DNA from 3 places in the Mesorhizobium sp. WSM4841 genome. Region 3 is predicted to be linked to each of the others. Evidence: predicted binding sites of a transcription regulator. Region 3 holds the regulator's gene; each other region holds the start of a gene.

Region 1 (7,115 bases), on a different contig from region 3:
AGTTCATAGCGCCCGCCCCGTTTGCCCTCTACCCCCGCGGCCGCCGCATCAGCATCATCCCGTAATGCACCGCCAACAAATCCAGCCCGATCTTGAGCAGTTTAGATAGAACATCCCGCGGCTCGCCGGTCTGTTCGGCCAGGCTCTTCACCGTTTCGCCGGCGCAGCAGACTTTTTGCACCACGCCCGACACCTCCCAATGCGAAAGCGCCCTGGTGGCGTCGCCATAAGAGCGGCCGGCGGACAGGATGCGGTCGGCAACGCCGCCGCCGATGCGGCCGCCGTCGACGCGCTCGGTCAGCGCCATCGGCCTGACTCCGTCCTGCGCCGAGACGCGAAAATCCTCGCGGTAGCGCATACCCGCCTCGCGCTGCTGGCGCGACAGCGAGGTGATGCCGGTCAGCGGGTCGACATTGCGCACCCGCACAATGCCGCCGGTCGAGCTGTCATTGGAAACCTCATAGATGCGCCTCGCCTCCAGCGTGCCGGTCGCCAGCCGCTTGCGGCCGAAGGCGTCGTCCTTCAGCGCGAAATCATGGCCGACCTCCTTGCGGATGCGCACCTGCTCGGCCTCGCCTTTTGCCAGTTTGGGTGCCTTCGGCGCCTTGACCTTGGCGGTCTTCTTGCTCATGGACAGTCTCCTCGTTTGATTTGCTGCCTTTGCAGAACCTGGGTTCCTCGCCCCCACGCAGTGGGGGAGAGGAACCAGGCCGCCGTGCTTGGCGAGAAGAATCTCGACCGATGCCGCTCACGCTGCATCCGCGAGAGCCGTACGGCGATGGTCGCAGAAGCGTGCCGCGTGATAGGCGCAGTAGCTTTTCAGCGGCCGCGTGCGCAGGCCGCAGCACAGCATGTCCAGTGCCGGCCGGCTGCCCGGTGCGTCGTTTTCGGGATCTTCCTCGAGCGTCAGATCGAGCGGCGCGCGGCAGCGGTTGAACAGGCAGTCGATGAAGCGCATGGCCGCGACATGCGGCGGGCGCCCGACGGCTGCAACGGGGCGCGGTGCCGGCACCTTGAGGGCCTCGTGCCCGTGGATCTCGCGCACGAACTGGCGCTGCGGCAGCCAGACCGGCGGCGCCAGCCTGGCCGGGGTGCGGGCGATGCTTTGCAATTCCGTGTCGGTATAGACGGGCATGATGTTGATCCATTGAAAGGTTGCGTAGATGCCGAAGCTGCGTCCCTCTCCCCGTTCACGGGGAGAGGATGCCGGCAGGCAGGTGAGGGGCGGCGCGACGTCGCCGATTGCCTCTCCCCAGGTCATTGCCGGCACTGCCCGAGCAGCCCAGCGATGGTGCCGCCCCGCCTGCCGGCACGGGGAGAGGGACGCAGCTTCGGCGGCCAAGCTTCGCCCCGGCCGCCTCGCTTGTGGCGCCGGAAACCGCCCTGCCCGTGCACCGGTCGAAGACGATGACCGTGCCGTCCTCGGTGCGGATGCACGAAAGGCCGGCATTGCATTTGCGGAAATTCGTGGCCGGAGCCGTGCGGGGAACGGCTCCGGCCGTTCCGGTCGCCGCCGCCGCCGACGGCAGGGCAACCGGAGCCGAGGCGCTAGCCTCGGGCTTCGTCCCGGCCGGGGAGGAGGACAGCCGGGACGGATGGGAAAACAAGATGGGGCGACGTGGCTTGTGCATGGCTGTATATAAGCATAACTCAAAAATTTATGCAAGCCATTCTTTCATGGACGAAACCGATTCTTATGTTTCAGATGGCCGCCATGGCGAAAACCTCATTGTCGATCAAGGTCGGGGCGGCGATCCGCAAGGCGCGCAAGCAGCGCGGCCTGGTGATGCGCCACATTGCCGAGCACAACGACACCGACGTCGCCGCCGTCGGCAATTGGGAAACCGGCCGCAACCTGCCAAAAACCGAGAACCTTTTGAAGACCGCCGCCTTCCTGCGCGTCGACCCGGTGGCGCTCGGCAAGGGCGAGGTCGTCTTCCTCGACGACGCCGACAATGTCGCCGACGCCGAGATCGTCACCGACGCCGCCCCCCTGCCCGCCGGCCCGATGGACATCGAGCTTCTCGGTGCGGCGGTCGGCGGCGACGACGGCGACTTCACCTTCAACGGCGAAGTCGCCGGCTATGTCCAGCGCCCGCCCGGCATCGCCCATTTGCGCAAGGTGTTCGCGCTGCATGTGCTCTCCGACTCGATGGTGCCGCGCTACGAGCCCGGCGAGATGCTCTATTGCGGCGGCCGCGACGCCGTGCCCGGCGACCACGTGGTGATCGAGATGTTCCCCGAGGAACACGAGCGCAACGGCAAGGCTTTCATCAAAAAACTGGTTAAGCGCACCGCCGCCGAGCTGGTCGTCGAGCAGTACAATCCGCCGAAGACGCTGACCTTCAACCGCTATGCGATCAAGCACGTCTGGCGCGTCATCCCGCTCAAGGAACTGCTGGGGTACTAGGGCGGCGGCAGGCACTATCCCCCCCTTGCGGGGGAGATGGCGTTTCTTCCATCAAGCCCGCCTGGATCTCTCCAGCGGAATCTCGCGCTCGCCAAGCATCCGCGCTTCGGCGCGGCGCTGCTGCTGCTCGTCGATGAACGCCGCCTGGATCGAGATCGCCGCGCCCGGCAGCCCGTCGGCGCGGCAGGCCGAGCAGCGAAGGCGCCCCGAAAGCGCCGCCAGCGGCGTCTGCGCGGTCACCCCGAAGCGCTTCAGCTCCGCCGGCTTCCACCATCTGTTGCGGCCGCAATCGATACACTCGACCGCGATCGAGACGACCTCGGCGATCGTCGCTTCCTTGCCCGGCAATGCCATCGTCCCTAGTGCCTCAGTTCCTGTTTTGTTCACATCATTAGGGGTTTTTCCCGAAGAGTCGAGTCAGTTCCGCTCACACCGTGCAAAAGTTTAACTTGTGTCAATTTTTGAGTTATGCTTATATATCGGATCGACTGATAACGCCGCCGCGGACGATCAGATAGGCGGCAGGGCCGGGCCTCCGTCGCGGCCGCCAATCAAGGAGACGAAGATGGACGCCCTCTCCGCCCAGTTCGCCCGCGATTGCGGCTATACTGGCGACAGCCCGGCCATGCTGGCGTCCTTCGCCGCCATCCGCCACGACGGCATAGGCAAGGGCCGTCTGGGCCATGACCAGCGCAAAGCGATCGTCGACCGGCTGAAGCATGGCGAGGCGCTGTTCCTGGCGGCGATCCGCCCGGCGCAGTCGGCCGAGGAGGCGCTCGAGGACGCCGCCCGCTTCATTGCGCTGTTCCGCAACATGCCGCGCTGGCGCCAGGAAAGGCGCGGCGCCGATCTCGCCCGCGCCAGGCAGCAGCGGCTCCTGGCGCGCTTCTTCCGCCGCTACGGCCACCGCCTCTGGGCACGGCAGGCGGCGTAAGCTGGAGGTCGCAGACGCCATCAGCCGCGAATGCCTGGCGCCGGTCGCCCGCACCGCGACGCGCCTGTCGCGCATAGCTGGACCGCACTTGCCGTCACCAAATCCACACCGTATGTCCACTCGATGAGCGAGATCAAATTCCGTCGCGCGCAAGCGCACGATCTGCCGGCGATTGTCGCACTGCTTGCCGACGATGCGCTCGGTGCTGGTCGGGAGGACCCGTCGACGCCGCTCGCGCCGTCCTACCTCGATGCGTTCCGAGCAATCGAAGCCGATCCCAACCAGCTGCTAGCGGTGGCCGTCGAAGCCGGACAAGTGGTCGGAACCCTGCAGCTCAGCTTCATCCCGGGCATTTCGAGGAAAGGCGCCTGGCGCGGCCAGATCGAAGGTGTTCGCGTCGCCCGGCAATGGCGGTCTCGCGGCGTCGGCAAGCAGATGATCGAATGGGCGGTTGAAGAATGCCGTGCACGCAACTGCAGCTTCGTTCAGCTCACGACCGACAAGAGCCGACGGAAGGCGCACGCTTTCTACGAGGGCCTCGGTTTCACCGCCAGCCATCTCGGCTATAAGATGGCGCTGTAGCGCTCGATCGGCTGATTGCCGAAGTCGGCGCTGCCCCTCATCCGCCTGCCGGCACCTTCTCCCCGTATAGTGACGGGGCAAAGGGGGCTGTCCGTAACCCCGGCACTTTCCTGCAACGTTGGTGATTGGCGAAACCATCGATGAGAGCGTCCTTCTCCCCGTCCCTATACGGGGAGAAGTGCCCGGCAGGGCGATGAGGGGCAGCGCAAACCTGAAGCGATTGCCCTCCACCTGCCCTCCACGCTCCTTGACAATCCACCCGCAATGTTCTCTTTATGTTCCATACAAACCTCAAGACATGCGGCGTTCGAACCGCCGCGGGCGAACGGGCCGGATGGAAGCCAACATCCTCCACGCGGATCTGGATGCCTTCTATGCCTCGGTCGAACAGTTGCTCGACCCGGCCCTGCGCGGCAAGCCGATCGCCGTCGGCGGCGGTGTGGTGCTGGCCGCTTCCTACGAGGCCAAGGCCTTTGGCGTGCGTGGCGGCATGCCGGGGCGGCGCGCCCGGGAACTCTGCCCCGGGCTGATTTTCGTCGGCGGCCATTTCAAGGATTATCAGCGGCTCGGCGACGCGGCCATCAAGGTGCTTGGCGATTTCACGCCGATGGTCGAGCGGATCTCCATCGACGAGGCCTTCGCCGACGTCGCCGGCTGCACCCATCTGTTCGGTCCGCCGGCCGAGATCGCCGCAACCATCCGCCGCCGCGTGCGGGCGGAGCTCGGCCTGCCGATCTCGGTCGGCGTGGCGCGCACCAAGCACCTGGCCAAGATCGCCTCGCAAGTGGCCAAGCCCGACGGGCTGGTGGTCGTCGATCCACGCCACGAGTTGGAGTTCCTGCACGATCTGCCGGTCGAGCTGATGTGGGGCGTCGGCCCGGTGACCAGGGAGCGGCTGGCCGGCATCGGCGTCAACACCATCGGCGAACTGGCGAAGACGCCTGGCTGGTCGCTGGAGCGCCTGCTCGGGCCGGCGGCGGGCGAAAAACTCAACGCGCTGGCCTGGAACCGCGATCCGCGCAAGCTCGAGACGCAGCGCCGGGCGCGATCGGCCGGCGCACAATCGGCGCTCGGCAGGAAGCCGGCCGAGGCAAAAATCTTCGTGCCGGCGCTGCTGCATCTGGCCGACAGGGTCGCCACCAGGCTGCGGGCGAAATCGCGGCCCGGCCGCACCGTGACGGTTCGCGTTCGCTTTGCCGATCTGCGCTCGGTGACGCGCTCGATCACGCTCGACCAGCCGATTTCGGCAACCGCGATGCTGGCCGAGATCGCCGAGGCGCTGGTGCGCAAGGTGCTTGCCGATCATCCGCACGAGAAGACCATCTCGCTGCTGGCGATCGCCGTCTCGCATCTGGAAAAGCAACCGGCCCTGCAGCTGGAACTGCCGCTCGGCCTCGACGACGACCGCCGCCGCCCCGGCACCAGGAAGGGCGCGGCGCGCTGGACCGCCGACCGCGCCATCGACAAGATCCGCGACCGCTTCGGCTGGGAGGCGGTCGGCTATGCCTCGGTCGCGCTTGGGCAGTCGCGCTCGGTCCCCGACGCGTTTCGCGAACTGGCCGAAAAGGAATTGTGAGCCGCGATTACTCTTGGTCGCAAATCGCCGGAATGACGTTCTTGGATCCAGTTCGTTGTGCACCGGTTTTTGGCATCAACCGGATAGGGCAGCACCCGCTCGCAAATTTTCTGCGTCTTCTGGTCGTCAGACCAAAAGCGTTGCGCCGCCCCAGGCGATCAGGACGATGCCGGCCGCCCGGCCAACCCGCTGGCCGGCAGGAAACGCCTTTTCTACCAGCACCAGAATGGCGAGCCCGGCAACCCACACCAGGTTCATGATGCCCCCCACGAACAACAACGCCATCAGCATCCAGCAGCATCCGACACAAAACGCCCCGTGCAGTGCGCCCAAACGCAGCGCGCCGAGTGCGTGGGGACGCCAGTGTCGGGCAAGGAACGCCGTCGGTGCCCGGCAATGCGACAGGCAGGCGTTCTTGAGCGGCGAGAGCTGATAGAGGCCCGCGGCGATCAGGACGATGGCTGAAAGCCAGCGGCTTTGTGAGCTCATCAGCGTCGCGGAAGCGAAGGCTTCGCGTTCGAGCAGCCGATGCAACGCGGTCGCCGCAACGGAGAACCCCAGCCAGACCAGGAGGTAGCCTGCCATAAATACGCCGGTGGGCGCGAGCTTGTCCTGGATCTGGCCCTGTGCGAGCGCACGGCGATGCACGCTCGCATAGAGCAGGATGGTCGGCGCCGCGCTCGGCGACATCATGGCGATCATCATGACCCACCACATGGCGATCATCAGCGCCCAGTTCGCGGCCCCCCAGACCCGCGGTTCCGTCGCTGCGGCCATCGCGCTCATGTCCATGCCGGGCATGTCCATGCCAGACATATTCATGCCAGACATATCCATGCCGGGCATATCGGAGGTCACGCCGGCAGTTTGCTGGTGGGGGAACAGCGCGAGCCTCGACATCTCCCACGCATTCATGCCGAGCCCTGCACCGGCGACGATGTAAAGCCAGGCCAGCAGGCACAGCGCCACCACGCCCGCAATCGTGATGACGCGGTCGCGTCTGAGCAGGCGTTCCAGTGGCGACGCGCCGTTCATGCGAGGCGTCAGGCTCGCACCACCCCGTGATTGTTGAGATGCAGCCGCGCGAACTGGCCGTAACTGTCCTTCGTGGTCACCTGAACCGGGCCGCTGGTTGTGCTCGAAGCACTGCCGATCTCGGCGACCGCATATTCGAAGCCGTTCGGCAACACGATCTGCGCGCGCGAGTCCGCACCCGTCACCTTGTTGCGGATCGGTTCGCCGACCGTTTCGATGTAGTCCTTGACGAAGATGCGGCCCCTGCGGCCGTCAATATCGAGGTCGAGATCGATCTTCGTGAACACCGGCTCATTCATTTTTGTCACGGTTGAGGCGTAGACGGCGAACATCGTCGCGAACGGGTCGGTGTCCTGGCCGGTCATGATGCGCAGCAGCGCGTTACGCTGCCGGTCGGTTGCATTCTCGTCGACGAAAGCGATGGCTTCGCCATTGCCTTCGTGGATCGCGCCAGGCCATTTGAAGATCGCGGCGATCCGCAGGCCATCGAGAGCGGTTTCGCCATGATGACCCTCATCGATCTGAATGCCGGCAACGGCATGGCAATGGCCTTTGTCGGGCAACGCATTGAATTGACA
Region 2 (7,115 bases), on a different contig from region 3:
CGGTCTCAAGGCAGCAGGCGTTTCGGTGCTTGGCGCAAGCCGCTTTGACACCGTGACGGTGGGAGTGAAAGGCAAAGCCGGCGCAATCGCCGCCGCTGCTGAAAAGACCGGCCGATTACTGCGCGTCATCGACGCCGACCACATCGGCATCAGCTTCGATGAGACCTCGACCGATGCCGATCTGGACGCGATCGCGGCGCTGTTCGGCGCCAAGGCGGGCGCCGCTGCCGGCAGCAGCATGCCCGGACAGCCGCGCGGCAAGGAGTTTCTCACGCAGCCCGTCTTCCACGACAACCGTTCGGAAACCGAAATGATGCGGTTCCTGCGTCGGCTGGCCGACAAGGACCTGGCGCTTGACCGCGCCATGATCCCGCTCGGCTCCTGCACCATGAAGCTCAACGCCGCCGCCGAGATGATGCCGGTAAGCTGGCCTGATATCGCCAACCTGCACCCTTTTGCCCCGGCAAGCCATTCGGCCGGCTACCGCGCGATGATCGACGAGCTGGAAGGCTGGCTGGCGGAGATAACCGGTTTCGACGCGGTAACCCTGCAGCCCAATGCCGGCAGCCAGGGCGAGTATGCCGGGCTGCTCGCCATTCGCGGCTATCACCGCTCACGCGGCGAAGGCCACCGCACGGTCTGCCTGATTCCGTCATCCGCGCATGGCACCAATCCGGCGAGTGCGGCGATGGCCGGCATGAGCGTTGTCGTCGTTCGCTGCACCGAGGATGGCAATATCGACATGGACGATATGAGTGCCAAGGCGGCCGAGCATGCGCAAAACCTCGCGGCGCTGATGTTCACCTATCCCTCGACGCATGGCGTCTTCGAGGAAGGCGCGCGCGACCTCTGCGCCCTTATCCATGAGCATGGCGGCCAGGTCTATTTCGACGGCGCCAATCTCAACGCGCTGGTCGGCCTCGCCCGGCCGGGCGACATCGGCGCCGATGTCTGCCACATGAACCTGCACAAGACGTTCTGCATCCCGCATGGCGGCGGCGGTCCGGGCGTCGGCCCGATCGGCGTCAAGGCCCACCTGAAGCCCTATCTGCCAGGTCATGTCACCGAGGGCTCGGCGCATGCCGTGGCGGCCGCACCCTTCGGCAGCGCTTCGATCCTGCCGATCACCTGGATGTACATCCGCATGATGAGCGCCTCCGGTCTGAAGCAGGCGACCGAGACGGCGATCGTTTCCGCCAACTATGTGGCGACGCGGCTCGCACCGCACTTCCCGCTCCTCTACAAGGGCAGGCACGATCGCATCGCCCATGAGTGCATCCTCGACACCCGCGTGCTGAAGGAGAGCTCCGGCATCAGCGTCGACGACGTCGCCAAGCGGCTGATCGACTATGGTTTCCATGCGCCGACTATGTCGTTTCCGGTGGCCGGTACGCTGATGGTCGAGCCGACCGAGTCCGAGCCCAAGAGCGAGGTGGATCGCTTCTGCGAAGCGATGATCGCGATATCGGGCGAGGCAGCCAAGGTGGCGAAAGGCGAATGGCCCTTGGCCGACAATCCGCTGGTCAATGCGCCGCATACAGCGGCCGAGGCACTGGCCGGCCAGTGGACCCATCCCTATTCGCGCCTGGAGGCGGCCTACCCCGCCGGTGATGTCGACACATCAGCCAAATACTGGCCGCCGGTGTCGCGCATCGACAATGTCGCCGGCGATCGCAACCTCGTCTGCTCCTGCCCGCCGCTGTCGGAATATCTGGGTGCGGCGGAGTAGACCATGATCCCGAAAAGTGGAATCCGGTTTTCGGACAAGATCATGGTCTAACAAGAAGATAGAAGCCTCAATCAGGCAGAACGCAAGGCCGGCGCGTCGGCCTTGCTCGTCTTCTGGGCGACGACGCGATTTCGCCCGGCGCGCTTTGCCGCATAGAGTGCGGCGTCGGCTTCGGCCAGCACATGGTCGAGACTGGCCCCATCCGTCCCGCCAAAGCCGATGCCGCCACTGACTGTGCTGCGCAACGGACCAAGCTGGGTGGCCACGACTTCCGTGCCGAAGGCGACGCTGATCTTGCTTGCAATGTCGTAAGCCTTCTCTTCAGTCATCCGCGACATGACGAGGACGAATTCCTCGCCGCCCAGCCGGAAGGCGTCGACTCCGGTCCTGGCATATTTCCTGATGACAGCGGCGAAGCGGCGCAGGACCTGATCGCCGACCGGATGACCGAATACGTCGTTCGTTTTTTTGAAATGATCGAGGTCGAACATGGCAACGGACATGAACGGGCCGAAAACCCGCTCACCGTAGAATGCCGTCAACGCCCGCCGGTTCATCAGCCCGGTCAATGGGTCGGTCATGGTCTCGGCCTTCAATTCGATCTGCGCCTGCAAGTGGTGCAGGGAGAGCGTCAGTGCGCCGAGCCCGGTCATGCAGGCGACCGCCACGACGGAATTCAACCGTTCGGCCCAGTTGTCGGGTGCAACGCCGAGCACCCATTGGCCCTCGACCAGCAGGACCGCGCCGCAAAGCACGAAGGACAGCGCACAGACGCCGCTCAGGAACGATACGACCAGCAATATCCGGCGATCATGACCTCCTTTGATCCAGAACATCACCCCGATAAGCGAGAGCAGCGCCGTTACCGTCGCGTAGGTTACGATGAAGCCGACGCCATCAAGGCCCAGCGACGTCGCGCCTGCGCAAACCGCCATCGCAGCCACGGTCGGCAAGATGGCGCGCCTGTAGTCGCGCACGCCGAGATACTGCATGGCCGACAGGCAGAGGGTCAGGAAGCCCAGGCTGAGAAGCGCAAGCACAATCTGGCAAAGCCACGGGCTGGGATGCCTGGCATAATGCCAGAACAAGACCACATGCACGACGAGCACAAGAATGCCGCACGCCACCGTCAGCATAGAGCGTGCCTGTGGCGCGGTGAACCAGATCGCAAACATGGTGATGCTGATGCACGTGCCCGACAGCGCCGCCGCGAGCAGGAGCGAACTGTAATCCAACATGCGTAAGCAGCAGCCTCTTCAGGAGTTCCGTTGCATTGTAGGCCAGCGGCAGTGCGCAGATACCGTTTTTCGGCCAACCTTTCGACGTAACCTTCGGACAAGGTTTACAAAGCGTCGATGCCCATTTCCGCCGCTTGGTTGTCGAATGGTTTTGCAGTAAGAGGCTCTATCCTCGAACGTAACAGGAACCTCCGTCGCCTGCCCGCAAAAAGCGTGGCAGTATCGGGTGGTGATTCGCAGCATCGGAATCAGGACCAGCATGGACGACAGTAACGATCTTTTCGGCAGTTTGGACAAGCAGCCGCCACCGGTTCGCGCAACCGCGCGCCCGGCCGATCCGCTGGTGCAGGCGGCGAAGCGCCCGGCATCCCGCGACGGCAGCGAGAGCTACAGTGCCGCCGACATCGAGGTTCTGGAAGGGCTGGAGCCGGTGCGGCGGCGACCCGGCATGTATATCGGCGGCACCGACGACAAGGCGATGCACCATCTGTTCGCCGAGGTCATCGACAATTCGATGGACGAGGCGGTCGCCGGCCACGCAACCTTCATCGATGTCGAGCTTTCTGCCGACGGATATCTGGCGGTCACCGATAATGGCCGCGGCATTCCGGTCGATCCGCATCCGAAATTCAAGAAGCCGGCGCTCGAAGTCATCATGACGACGCTGCATTCCGGCGGCAAGTTCGACAGCAAGGTCTACGAGACCTCGGGCGGCCTGCACGGCGTCGGCGTCTCCGTCGTCAACGCGCTGTCGGACCATCTCGAGGTCGAAGTCGCGCGTGGCCGCCAGCTCTATCGCCAGCGTTTTTCGCGCGGCGTTCCGGTGACCGGCCTGGAGCAGCTCGGCGAAGTACACAACCGGCGCGGCACCAAGATCCGCTTCCATCCCGACGAGCAGATCTTCGGCAAGGGTGCGGCATTCGAGCCGGCGCGGCTCTACCGCATGACGCGCTCGAAGGCCTATCTGTTCGGCGGCGTCGAGATCCGCTGGACCTGCGATCCGTCGCTGATCAAGGAGAAGGACAAGACGCCGGCCAAGGCCGAGTTCCATTTTCCCGGTGGCCTCAAGGATTATCTGAAAGCCTCGCTCGGCGACGAATTCCAGGTCACCCGCGAAATTTTTGCCGGCAAAAGCGACAGGCAAGGCGGTCACGGTTCGCTCGAATGGGCGGTGACCTGGTTCGGCGGCGACGGGTTCCTCAATTCCTACTGCAACACCATCCCGACCGGCGAAGGCGGCACGCACGAGGCCGGCTTCCGCAACGTTTTGACGCGCGGCTTGCGCGCCTATGCCGATCTGGTCGGCAACAAGCGCGCTTCGATCGTCACGTCGGAAGACGTCATGATCTCGGCGGCGGGCATGCTGTCGGTGTTCATCCGCGAGCCGGAATTCGTCGGCCAGACCAAGGACAGGCTGGCGACGATCGAGGCGATCAGGATCGTCGAGACTGCCATCCGCGACCCCTTCGATCACTGGCTGGCCGACAATCCGCAGGAAGCCTCAAAACTGCTCGAATGGGTGATCGCACGTGCCGACGAACGGGTGCGCCGCCGCCAGGAAAAGGAAGTGTCGCGCAAGAGCGCGGTGCGCAAGCTGCGCCTGCCCGGCAAGCTCGCCGACTGCACGCAGAATGCCGCGGCCGGCGCAGAGCTCTTTATCGTCGAGGGCGATTCGGCCGGCGGCTCGGCAAAACAGGCGCGCGACCGCGCCAGCCAGGCAGTGCTGCCGCTGCGCGGCAAAATCCTCAACGTCGCCAGCGCCGGCAACGACAAGCTTGCCGGTAACCAGCAGATTTCCGACCTGATCCAGGCGCTTGGCTGTGGCACACGGTCGAAGTACCGCGATCAGGATCTGCGCTACGACCGGGTCATCATCATGACCGACGCCGACGTCGACGGCGCCCATATCGCTTCGTTGCTGATCACCTTCTTCTATCAGGAGATGCCGAGCCTGGTCCGCGGCGGCCATCTCTATCTGGCGGTGCCGCCGCTCTACTCAATCCGGCAAGGCGGCAAGGTCGCCTATGCCCGCGACGATGCGCACAAGGACGAACTGCTGCGCACCGAGTTCACCGGGCGCGGCAAGGTCGAAATCGGCCGCTTCAAGGGGCTGGGCGAAATGATGGCCGCCCAGCTTAAGGAAACCACCATGGACCCGAGAAAGCGCACGCTGCTTAGGGTCGATGTGATCGACGCCGAGGCGGCGACCAAGGATGCGGTCGACGCGCTGATGGGCACCAAGCCGGAAGCCCGCTTCCGCTTCATCCAGGAACGCGCGGAATTCGCCGAGACGGAAGTGCTGGACATCTGAAACGTCTTCTGCTCGGCGAACCGCAAACGGGCGGCCGTCACTGTTGCAAGGCAGTATGTGGCTGGCATCACCGAGCGAAGCGAGGCGGCCGACATGTCGCAGATCGCAGCCTCTCTGCGGATTATCGCCGCGATCGAGGATTTCCCGGATTTTTCGCGAAGGTCTAAGCCGCCGCGATTGCCAGCGCATGGTCGCGCGCGTTTTCGCGCAGCGCATCGAGATGGATCGATTTGACCAGCCCGGCGAGATCGCCTTCGGCGGACTGCCCACCCAATTCCTTCAGCATCAGCCAGCTGACTTCCTGGACGCCGGCGAGGCGCTTGCCATTGGCCACCTCGCGCCAGATCTTTAGCGCACGCAGAATGATCGCGTGCGTGACCGCGGCAAGGCCGGCGCTGCGGAACAGCGCCTGCAGCGCCACGTCGTGCCCGCCGGCCAGCAGCGCTCTCACCCGTTGCTCGGATTGCTGGCTGAGCGCGACCAGCGCCGAGCCGAAGAAGTCGACCTTGCCATGCGCGATGGTGCGAATGATGAAGCTTGCGGTCAGGTCGCCGCGCAGGCGCAGATGCTCGATGAGCGCCGCATGTTCTTCCTGGCGCGTGCCTTCGATCAGCGTCATGGAAGCTTTGACGCAGGCGTCGTGCATGACGCGCTCGGTTCTGGAACGGCCCATCAGCGCCACCACCAGCGGCGAACCTTTGAGCGTTTCACCAAGTTTTATCAGCAGCATATGCCGGCAATCGGCGGGCAGGCGCGCATCGGAAATCAGCGCTTCGCGCACCGAAGGCAGATGGCCATGGCGTTCGGCGATACGGCGGAAGCTGAGCGAAGCGATGTCGGCGCCGCTGTTGGCGAGAAGCGTGGCGCAGGCTTCCGGCTCGCCGATTTCGGCGATCGCCGCTGCGACCGCCATGGAGACGCGCGCACGATCGGCGATCAGTTTCTGCGTCGCCTTCTGGCCGCCGGCAACGCGGTCGATCAGATCGGCATCGGTGAGCATCGGCGAACGTGCCAGCACCAGGCTTGCAACTTCCGGTTGATCGGACGCCAGCGCGCTGATGATCTGCAGCGGCGCGTGATGGCTCATCGACAGCGCTTCTGCAATCGCCAGCCGCACTTTCGACGAGGCATCGTCGAGCAGCAGCGTCAGCGCGGCCTCCGCCGCGCAGCGATCCTCGAAAGGCAGATCGGCATTGATGTAGGCGCGAGCCAGAGCGCCTGCCGCAGCGGCGCGCTCCGAAACCCTCGCCGTGTAGATCCATTTCAGGAAATGCGAAACAACCATGCCGTCCGCTGCGCCCCTAACCCGAGTCCGTTCCCGCCCCGTGACGACCGTAGGCAGAAATGGTTTACGAACGGTTCACCATGTTTGTTAACTGGCTTGCGAGCGCGGTATGCAGCGCCTATCAACCTTTCCTTAGGGCGACATGGTCCCTTTCGGAAAGTACGCTCTAACACTTTGAATCTTCGCATCGTGCTTTCCGAAAAATCGATTCCGATTTCGGGCCGATGCGGCAGCGGAGGACATCGATCATGGCCGGGCTTTATCTGGAAGAGTTCGTCGTCGGCCATGTCTTCCGGCACACGCTGCGGAAAACCGTCACTGAAAGCGACAACATGCTGTTTTCGGTAATGACGCTGAACCCGCAACCGCTGCACATCGATTTCGACTTCGCCGCCAAAAGCGAATGGGGCAAGCCGCTGGTCAATTCGCTGTTCACGCTGGGCCTGATGATCGGCATTTCGGTGAACGACATCACCGTCGGCACCACCATCGCCAATCTCGGCATGAAGGAGACGGTGTTTCCGCATCCGGTCTTCCACGGCGACACGATCC
Region 3 (7,115 bases):
AGGTCGCCGCAGGCAATTCTCTTTCCTTCGAGGAAGCGCGCGAGGCCTTCGACATCATCATGTCGGGCGACGCTACGCCCGGCCAGATCGGCGGCTTCCTGATGGCGCTGCGCGTGCGCGGCGAGACGGTGAGCGAGATTTCCGGCGCCGTCGCCACCATGCGCGCCAAGATGCTGCGCGTCGACGCGCCCGCTGGCGCGATCGACATCGTCGGCACCGGCGGCGACAATTCGCACAGCGTCAACATCTCGACCGCATCCGCCTTCGTCATCGCCGCCTGCGGCGTGCCGGTGGCCAAGCACGGCAATCGCGGACTGTCCTCGCAGACCGGCGCCGCCGACGTGCTGACCGCGCTCGGCGTCAAGATCGATATCCCGCCGGAAACGATCGGCCACTGCATCCACGATGCAGGCGTCGGCTTCATGTTCGCGCCGGCGCATCATCCGGCGATGAAGCATGTCGGTCCGATCCGCGTCGAGCTCGGCACCCGCACCATCTTCAACCTGCTTGGCCCGCTCTCTAATCCGGCCAGTGTGAGCCGGCAGATGGTCGGCGTCTTCTTGCCGGAATGGATCATGCCGGTGGCCGAGACGCTGAAGGCACTGGGCGCCGACCACGCCTGGGTCGCCCATGGCGACGGTTATGACGAGATCACCACCACCGGTGAAACCCAAGTGGCCGAACTGGTCGGCGGCGAGATCCGAACCTTTACGCTGACACCGGAAGCGGTTGGGCTGAAGCGGCACACCAAGGACGAGTTGCGCGGCGGCGATGCCGCCTACAACGCCCAGGCGCTGCGCGACATGCTGGGCGGCGCTGCCGGCGCCTTTCGTGATACGGTGCTGATGAACGCCGGCGCGGGGCTGGTGGTGGCGGGCAAGGCGACGACGCTTGCCGACGGCATGGCGACGGCGGCGCAAGCCATCGACAGTGGCCGGGCGCTGAAAGTGCTCGATCGGCTGGTCGAGATTTCGAACGGATAGAGCCGTGTCTGATATCCTGCGCAAGATCGAAGCCTACAAGCGCGACGAGATCGCCGCGGCGAAGGCGCGCGTGCCGCTTGCCGAGGTCAAGGCGCGGGCGAAGGACACCGACGCAGCGCGCGGCTTTCTCTCGGCTCTTGAAGCCAGGCGCAAATCCGGCAGCTTCGCGCTGATCGCCGAGATCAAGAAGGCCAGCCCGTCCAAGGGCCTGATCCGTGCCGATTTCGATCCGCCGGCACTGGCCAGGGCCTATGCGAAAGGTGGCGCCGCCTGCCTTTCGGTGCTGACCGACGCGCCGTCCTTCCAGGGTGCGCCTGAATTCCTCACCGATGCGCGCAACGCCGTGACATTGCCCGCTTTGCGCAAGGATTTTCTGTTCGAGCCTTATCAGGTATTCGAAGCCCGTGCGTGGGGCGCTGACGCCATCCTGATCATCATGGCGAGCGTCGATGACGCCGTGGCCAGGGAACTCGAAACGACGGCGTTCGAACTCGGCATGGACGCGCTGGTCGAAGTGCATGACGAGGCTGAGACGGAACGCGCGCTGAAACTGTCATCGCGGCTGATCGGCATCAACAACCGCAATCTCCGGACGTTCGAAACCAGCATCGAGACCTCGGAGCGGCTCGCGACGATGATGCCGGCAGACCGCCTGCTGGTCAGCGAGAGCGGTATTTTCTCGCACGAAGACTGCCGCAGGCTGCAACGGAGCGACATCGGTACGTTCCTCGTCGGCGAGAGCCTGATGCGGCAACAGGACGTGGCCACTGCGACGCGCCTGCTTTTGACGGGCAATGCGCCCGCCATTGCATCGGCCCGAAAATCGGAATCGATTTTCGGAGAGCACGATGCATAGATTCAAAGTGTTAGAGCGTGCTTTGCGCGTCCAGACGGACGCACGTCGCGCTAAGGTGACCTGACGATGACGGCCGCCCTCACCCATCTTGGCGCGAAAGGCGAAGCCAATATGGTCGATGTCGGCGACAAGGCGGAGACGACGCGCACGGCAATCGCCGAAGGTCTTGTCTCGATGCGGCCCGAAACGCTGAAGATGATTCTCGACGGCGATGCCAAGAAGGGCGACGTGCTGGGCACGGCGCGCATCGCCGGCATCATGGCGGCCAAGAGGACGCATGAGCTGATCCCGCTCTGCCATCCGCTGCTGTTGACCAAGGTATCCATTGACATCGAACCGGACGCGACGCTGCCAGGCCTGAAGGTCACGGCGCTGGCCCGCGTCACCGGTAAGACCGGCGTCGAGATGGAAGCGCTGACCGCCGTCTCGGTCGCCTGCCTGACCATCTATGACATGGCCAAGGCGGTCGACCGCGCCATGGTGATCTCGGGCATCAGGCTGGCGGAAAAGACCGGCGGCAAATCCGGCGACTACAAGGCGGATGCCAAGGGGGCAGGCTAATAATGGCACTGCTTCCGGTCGCCGAGGCGCTCGAGCGCCTGCTTGAGGATGCTGCGCCCTTGCAGGCTGAAAGCGTCGCCCTGATGGACGCCGCCGACCGCGTGCTGGCGGAGCCGCTCCTGGCGCTCCGCACCCAGCCGCCGTTCAACGCGTCCGCCATGGACGGCTATGCCGTGCGGGCCGAGGATGTCGCATCCGTGCCCGCAAGACTTTCGGTGATCGGCATGGCGCCGGCCGGACGCGGCTTTGCCGGAACAGTCGGCCCGGCGCAGGCCGTGCGCATCTTCACCGGCGCGCCGCTTCCTGCAGGCGCGGACACCATCGTCATCCAGGAGAATGTCCGCGACCTCGGCGGCGGCAGCATCGAAGTGACCGCGTCGACGGTTGAAGGCCGCAACATCCGCCGCCTCGGGCTCGATTTCTCGAAGGGCGACGTCCTGCTGGAGAAAGGCCGCCCGCTTGATCCGGCGGCATTGTCGCTGGCGGCGTCGGCCAACCACCCGCAGGTCAGCGTGGTGAAACGGCCGTTGGTCGCCATCATCGCCACCGGCGACGAATTGCTGCCGCCGGGCAGCGACCTTGGCCCCGACCAGATCATCTCGTCCAATGCCTATGGCGTCGCCGCCGCGGCCCGCTCGGTCGGCGCCAGCGCGCTCGATCTCGGCATCGCCCCCGACCGCAAGGAGGCGATCGCCACGCTGGTGAAACAAGCGGTCGACGCAGGCGCCGACGTCATCGTCACGCTGGGCGGCGCCTCGGTCGGCGACCATGACCTGGTCCATGACGTGCTGACCGGTGAAGGCATGACGCTCGATTTCTGGAAAATCGCCATGCGGCCCGGCAAGCCGCTGATGTTCGGGCGGCTGGGTGACATCCGCTGCATCGGCCTGCCTGGCAATCCGGTGGCGAGCCTGGTCTGCACGCAGCTCTTTCTGACGCCGCTGCTTGCGCGGCTCGGCGGCCGCGCCTTCCGGCAGGACATGCGTCAGGCGCGGCTCGGCGCCGCCATGCCGGCCAACGATCTCAGGCAGGACTATGTACGCGCCGTGGTTAGCGAAGAAGCCGGCACGCTGCTGGCGACCCCGTTCGGCATCCAGGATTCCTCGATGCTCAAAATGCTGGCCGACGCCAACGGGCTGATCGTGCGCGAGCCGTTCGCTCCCCCAGCCGCGACGGGCGCCGCGTGCAGCGTGCTGATGCTACGCTGAACAAAACGTCAACACATTCATTAAATTTTAAACGGTTGCGGAACACAACTGGAACAGATAGTGTTTGTTCTGGGTTTGTTTTTCTGATTCTGTTGGGGGTCGCGATGCTGACACGCAAACAACATGAACTGCTGATGTTCATCCACGAGCGGCTGAAGGAAAGCGGCATTCCGCCCTCGTTCGACGAGATGAAGGAAGCGCTCGACCTCGCCTCGAAGTCGGGGATCCATCGGCTGATCACTGCACTGGAGGAGCGCGGTTTCATTCGCCGCCTGCCCAACCGCGCCCGCGCGCTGGAGGTGCTGCGCCTGCCCGATTCGATCGCGCCCGGCCTCAATGCGGCGCGCAAATTCTCGCCAAGCGTCATTCAGGGCAGCCTTGGGCAGGGCAGCCTCGGACGACAGATCAAGCCGGCGCCTTCGCGCATGCCCGCAGCCGGCAATGACGACGACGTCGTTGCCACCATCTCCATACCGGTGATGGGCCGCATCGCTGCCGGTGTGCCGATCGACGCCATCCAGCACCAGACGCATTCGATTTCGGTACCACCGGACATGATCACCGGCGGCACGCACTACGCGCTGGAGGTCAAGGGTGACTCGATGATCGAGGCCGGCATTTTCGACGGCGACACGGTCATCATCCGCAACGCCGACACCGCCCAGCCTGGCGAGATCATCGTCGCCTTGGTCGACGACGAGGAAGCGACGCTGAAGCGGTTCCGCCGCAAAGGTGCCTCGATCGCACTGGAAGCCGCCAATCCGGCCTATGAGACGCGCATCTTCGGGCCGGACAGGGTCAAGGTGCAAGGCAAGCTCGTCGGACTGATCCGGCGTTACTGAACGGCAGGCTTTTTGGGTTTCTCGGCCCTGCGGTATGGCGGCAGGCCCCTCGCCTCGCGCGAAAATCTCCGCTGCTCATGCCAAGGCCTATAGGGCTGTCTGACGGCAAAACGGATTTCTGCGCGCGTCGTCGCAGATAGCGGATCGAAAAAGACGGCGGCACTGCCCATGCGAGCGAGCTGCCGTTTGGTGACGACGAGAACCAGCGGATTGCGGCAGGGATTATAATAGGCTGTGGCATCATCGATGACGATCAAATCCGCAAAGGCACAGGCTGGCCGTGCGGTTTTGCGGTCGTCGGCGAGCGCGATGATCGCGCCGGACTGGTGCCGGGCGAGGCACAGGCCGGCAGTGCAGTAGAAGGGCGCTCCCGGCGGCAGGTCGGCCGGGTCGACGATGTCGAACCGCACGTCTCCTTTTTCGAATGTCTCCGGCTCGACAATGGTCGCTGAAACCAGCGCATGTTTCCAGTTGTCGGTGGTGAATTCGTTCGAGTGCACCCGGTTGACGGCAAGTTCGCCGCCGCCGATCGGCAGCGCCACCAGATGCGCATCTTCCGAAATCAGCACGTCGGGGGTGCGCGTCTCGGAAATCGTCAGCAGGCCGGCGAGCGCAAAGGGAAGTGCCGCAAGCCGCAACCATGTCGTTGCCATCGTGGCGATGACCAGGGCGGCCGTCACCAGCAGAACCGACTGCAACGAGATCAGCCCGACGGCATCGACCGGCGACCGCTCGGAGATCCATCCCGATATTGCAATCATGGCCGTCAGCCCCTTGCCCATCATGTATAGGAAAGGGCCGTCGAAGCCGAACGGCATTGCCAAGGCGCTGACGACGGCCAGGAACATCACGACCGTGACGATCGGCATGACGGCCAGATTGGCGAACAGGCTGAGCGGCGAGACGCGCTGGAAGTGCCAGATGGCGAAGAGTGCGGTGGCGCTGCCGGCAATGATGGAGGTCATTGCGATGGTACCTGTCCCAGCGGCAAGTTTTCGCGTGACGAAAGCGATCGTTGACCGTCGCTGTGGCGGCGCGGTGGCCTTGTCGGCACGATAGTCGGACCAGCCGGCATAGGCGCCCACGAGAGCAGCGGTCGCGGCGAAGGACATCTGGAAGCTTGGGCCGACCACCTCGTGCGGCGACACGACGATGACGGCGATGGCCGAAATCGCCAGATTGCGCATGGTGAGTGCCGCCCGGTCGAACAGCACGGCGACAAGCATTACCGCCAGCATGATAAAGCTGCGTTCAGCCGCGACCACGATACCGGAAAAAATCAGATAGGCAGCGATGGAAACGAGTGCGGCAGCAGCCGCATATTTTTTGACCGGCCGGCGCGACGAAAAATCGGGAACCAGCGCAAAGGCGCCGCGCAGCAATCCCATGATGGTGCCGGCGACAAGCGCCATGTGCAGGCCGGAAATCGAGATGATGTGGTAGATGCCGGTGCGCCGCATCGATTCGTTTATCTCTTCGGGAATGCCGGCACGCACGCCGACGATCAGCGCGGCGGCAATCTCCCCCTCGGCGCCACCGATGCTGTCCCTGATATGGTCGGCGATGGTTTCACGCGCCTTTTCGATCGAGGAAGAAATGCGCGCGGCGAACGGTGCATCTTCGGAAACGACGATCTTCGGATTGCCGAGGAAAAAGCCACTGGCACCGATACCGGCGAAATAGCTGTCGAAGGAGAAGTCATAACTGTCCGGCCTAACCGGGCCAGTCGGAGGCAGAAGCCTCACATAGCCGGTTGCCACCGAGCCTGCGGTCATCTCAGCGGGAATTTTGCGTGCCGAAACCCTGACACGTTCCGGCGCATAACGCAGTGTCGGCCGGGCGGTCGACATCACGTCGATGGTCAGCCTGATCCGGCCGTTCGCCATCTGATCGAGCCTAACGACACGGCCGGTGAGCTGGGTCTGGATTTCCGAGCCGAGCATCTGCGTTCCCACGCGCCAGGTTTCAACCTTGGCGGCGAGTAGCCCGAGTGCGCACAGCAACGCTGCCATGAAGCACAGATGCGTTTTGCGCCATGAGCGTGTCACTGCCGCACACAATGCCGTGAGGACCACGACGGCAATAGGCTGCGGAAAGTCCGGTTCGACGGCAAGCGAAAAATAGACGATCACCCCGCATGCCAGAAAAACCGGCACCAGCAGAAAGGCGACGCCGCGGTCTAGTTCCAGGCCGGCTGCCGAGGCCACGCTGTTGCGGATACCGGATGGTGAAAGATGGCTAAGCTGTCGGCGGAAACGAATGACAGGCCCGGGTGTTGGAGCCGGTGTTGGCGCGGCGCGGTCCGGCGAAAGGGGCTGAATGCCCGGGTGCGACGCAGGCAGCGAAACGGGTAGCGGCTCGGCGTGGGGAACGTCGGCAAACAGCGATCGTTCGCTGACGCTTGTGGTCGTGCCCTCGCTCTTGTCCGCGCCGCGGCCTGGTCCAGCCATCGGGTCTGCCCCTTGCGCCCTTGACCTCCTATGCTACATGAACGCGCGACGCGCGAAAGTCCGCGCAATCACATCCGCTTCCTGCGCTTGCCTGAGAGTTCCATGTCCGACAAGGTCGTCACCCGTTTCGCCCCCTCGCCCACCGGCTTCCTGCATATTGGCGGCGCGCGCACGGCGCTGTTCAACTGGCTGTATGCGAAACACACCGGCGGCAC

What was found. The regulator LexA, encoded in region 3, represses DNA repair genes until DNA is damaged. The targets are predictions, from matches to a motif close to TGTTCNNNNTGTGTTCNG.
Region 1: a site for LexA is predicted at 4,192-4,209, ahead of dinB (DNA polymerase IV). Genes of this name have one in related genera too.
Region 2: a site for LexA is predicted at 3,140-3,157, ahead of parE (DNA topoisomerase IV subunit B). Genes of this name have one in related genera too.

What each region holds. Positions count from the first base shown of each region.
Region 1 is NZ_JBVVQC010000018.1:96,007-103,121, forward strand. Features, by position in the region: gene AC0L14_RS21165 (DUF6456 domain-containing protein) at 29-631, opposite strand; gene AC0L14_RS21170 (hypothetical protein) at 749-1,261, opposite strand; gene AC0L14_RS21175 (XRE family transcriptional regulator) at 1,706-2,410, shown strand; gene AC0L14_RS21180 (hypothetical protein) at 2,462-2,764, opposite strand; gene AC0L14_RS21185 (hypothetical protein) at 2,976-3,344, shown strand; gene AC0L14_RS21190 (GNAT family N-acetyltransferase) at 3,468-3,926, shown strand; gene dinB (DNA polymerase IV) at 4,261-5,502, shown strand; gene AC0L14_RS21200 (DUF2182 domain-containing protein) at 5,629-6,537, opposite strand; gene AC0L14_RS21205 (DUF1326 domain-containing protein) at 6,546-7,115, opposite strand, start outside.
Region 2 is NZ_JBVVQC010000041.1:18,921-26,035, forward strand. Features, by position in the region: gene gcvP (aminomethyl-transferring glycine dehydrogenase) at 1-1,729, shown strand, start outside; gene AC0L14_RS31040 (GGDEF domain-containing protein) at 1,801-2,967, opposite strand; gene parE (DNA topoisomerase IV subunit B) at 3,227-5,278, shown strand; gene AC0L14_RS31050 (DUF2336 domain-containing protein) at 5,442-6,563, opposite strand; gene AC0L14_RS31055 (MaoC family dehydratase) at 6,788-7,115, shown strand, end outside.
Region 3 is NZ_JBVVQC010000005.1:134,454-141,568, forward strand. Features, by position in the region: gene trpD (anthranilate phosphoribosyltransferase) at 1-983, shown strand, start outside; gene trpC (indole-3-glycerol phosphate synthase TrpC) at 988-1,839, shown strand; gene moaC (cyclic pyranopterin monophosphate synthase MoaC) at 1,906-2,400, shown strand; gene AC0L14_RS08030 (molybdopterin molybdotransferase MoeA) at 2,403-3,608, shown strand; gene lexA (transcriptional repressor LexA) at 3,713-4,450, shown strand; gene AC0L14_RS08040 (ComEC/Rec2 family competence protein) at 4,444-6,900, opposite strand; gene gltX (glutamate--tRNA ligase) at 7,003-7,115, shown strand, end outside.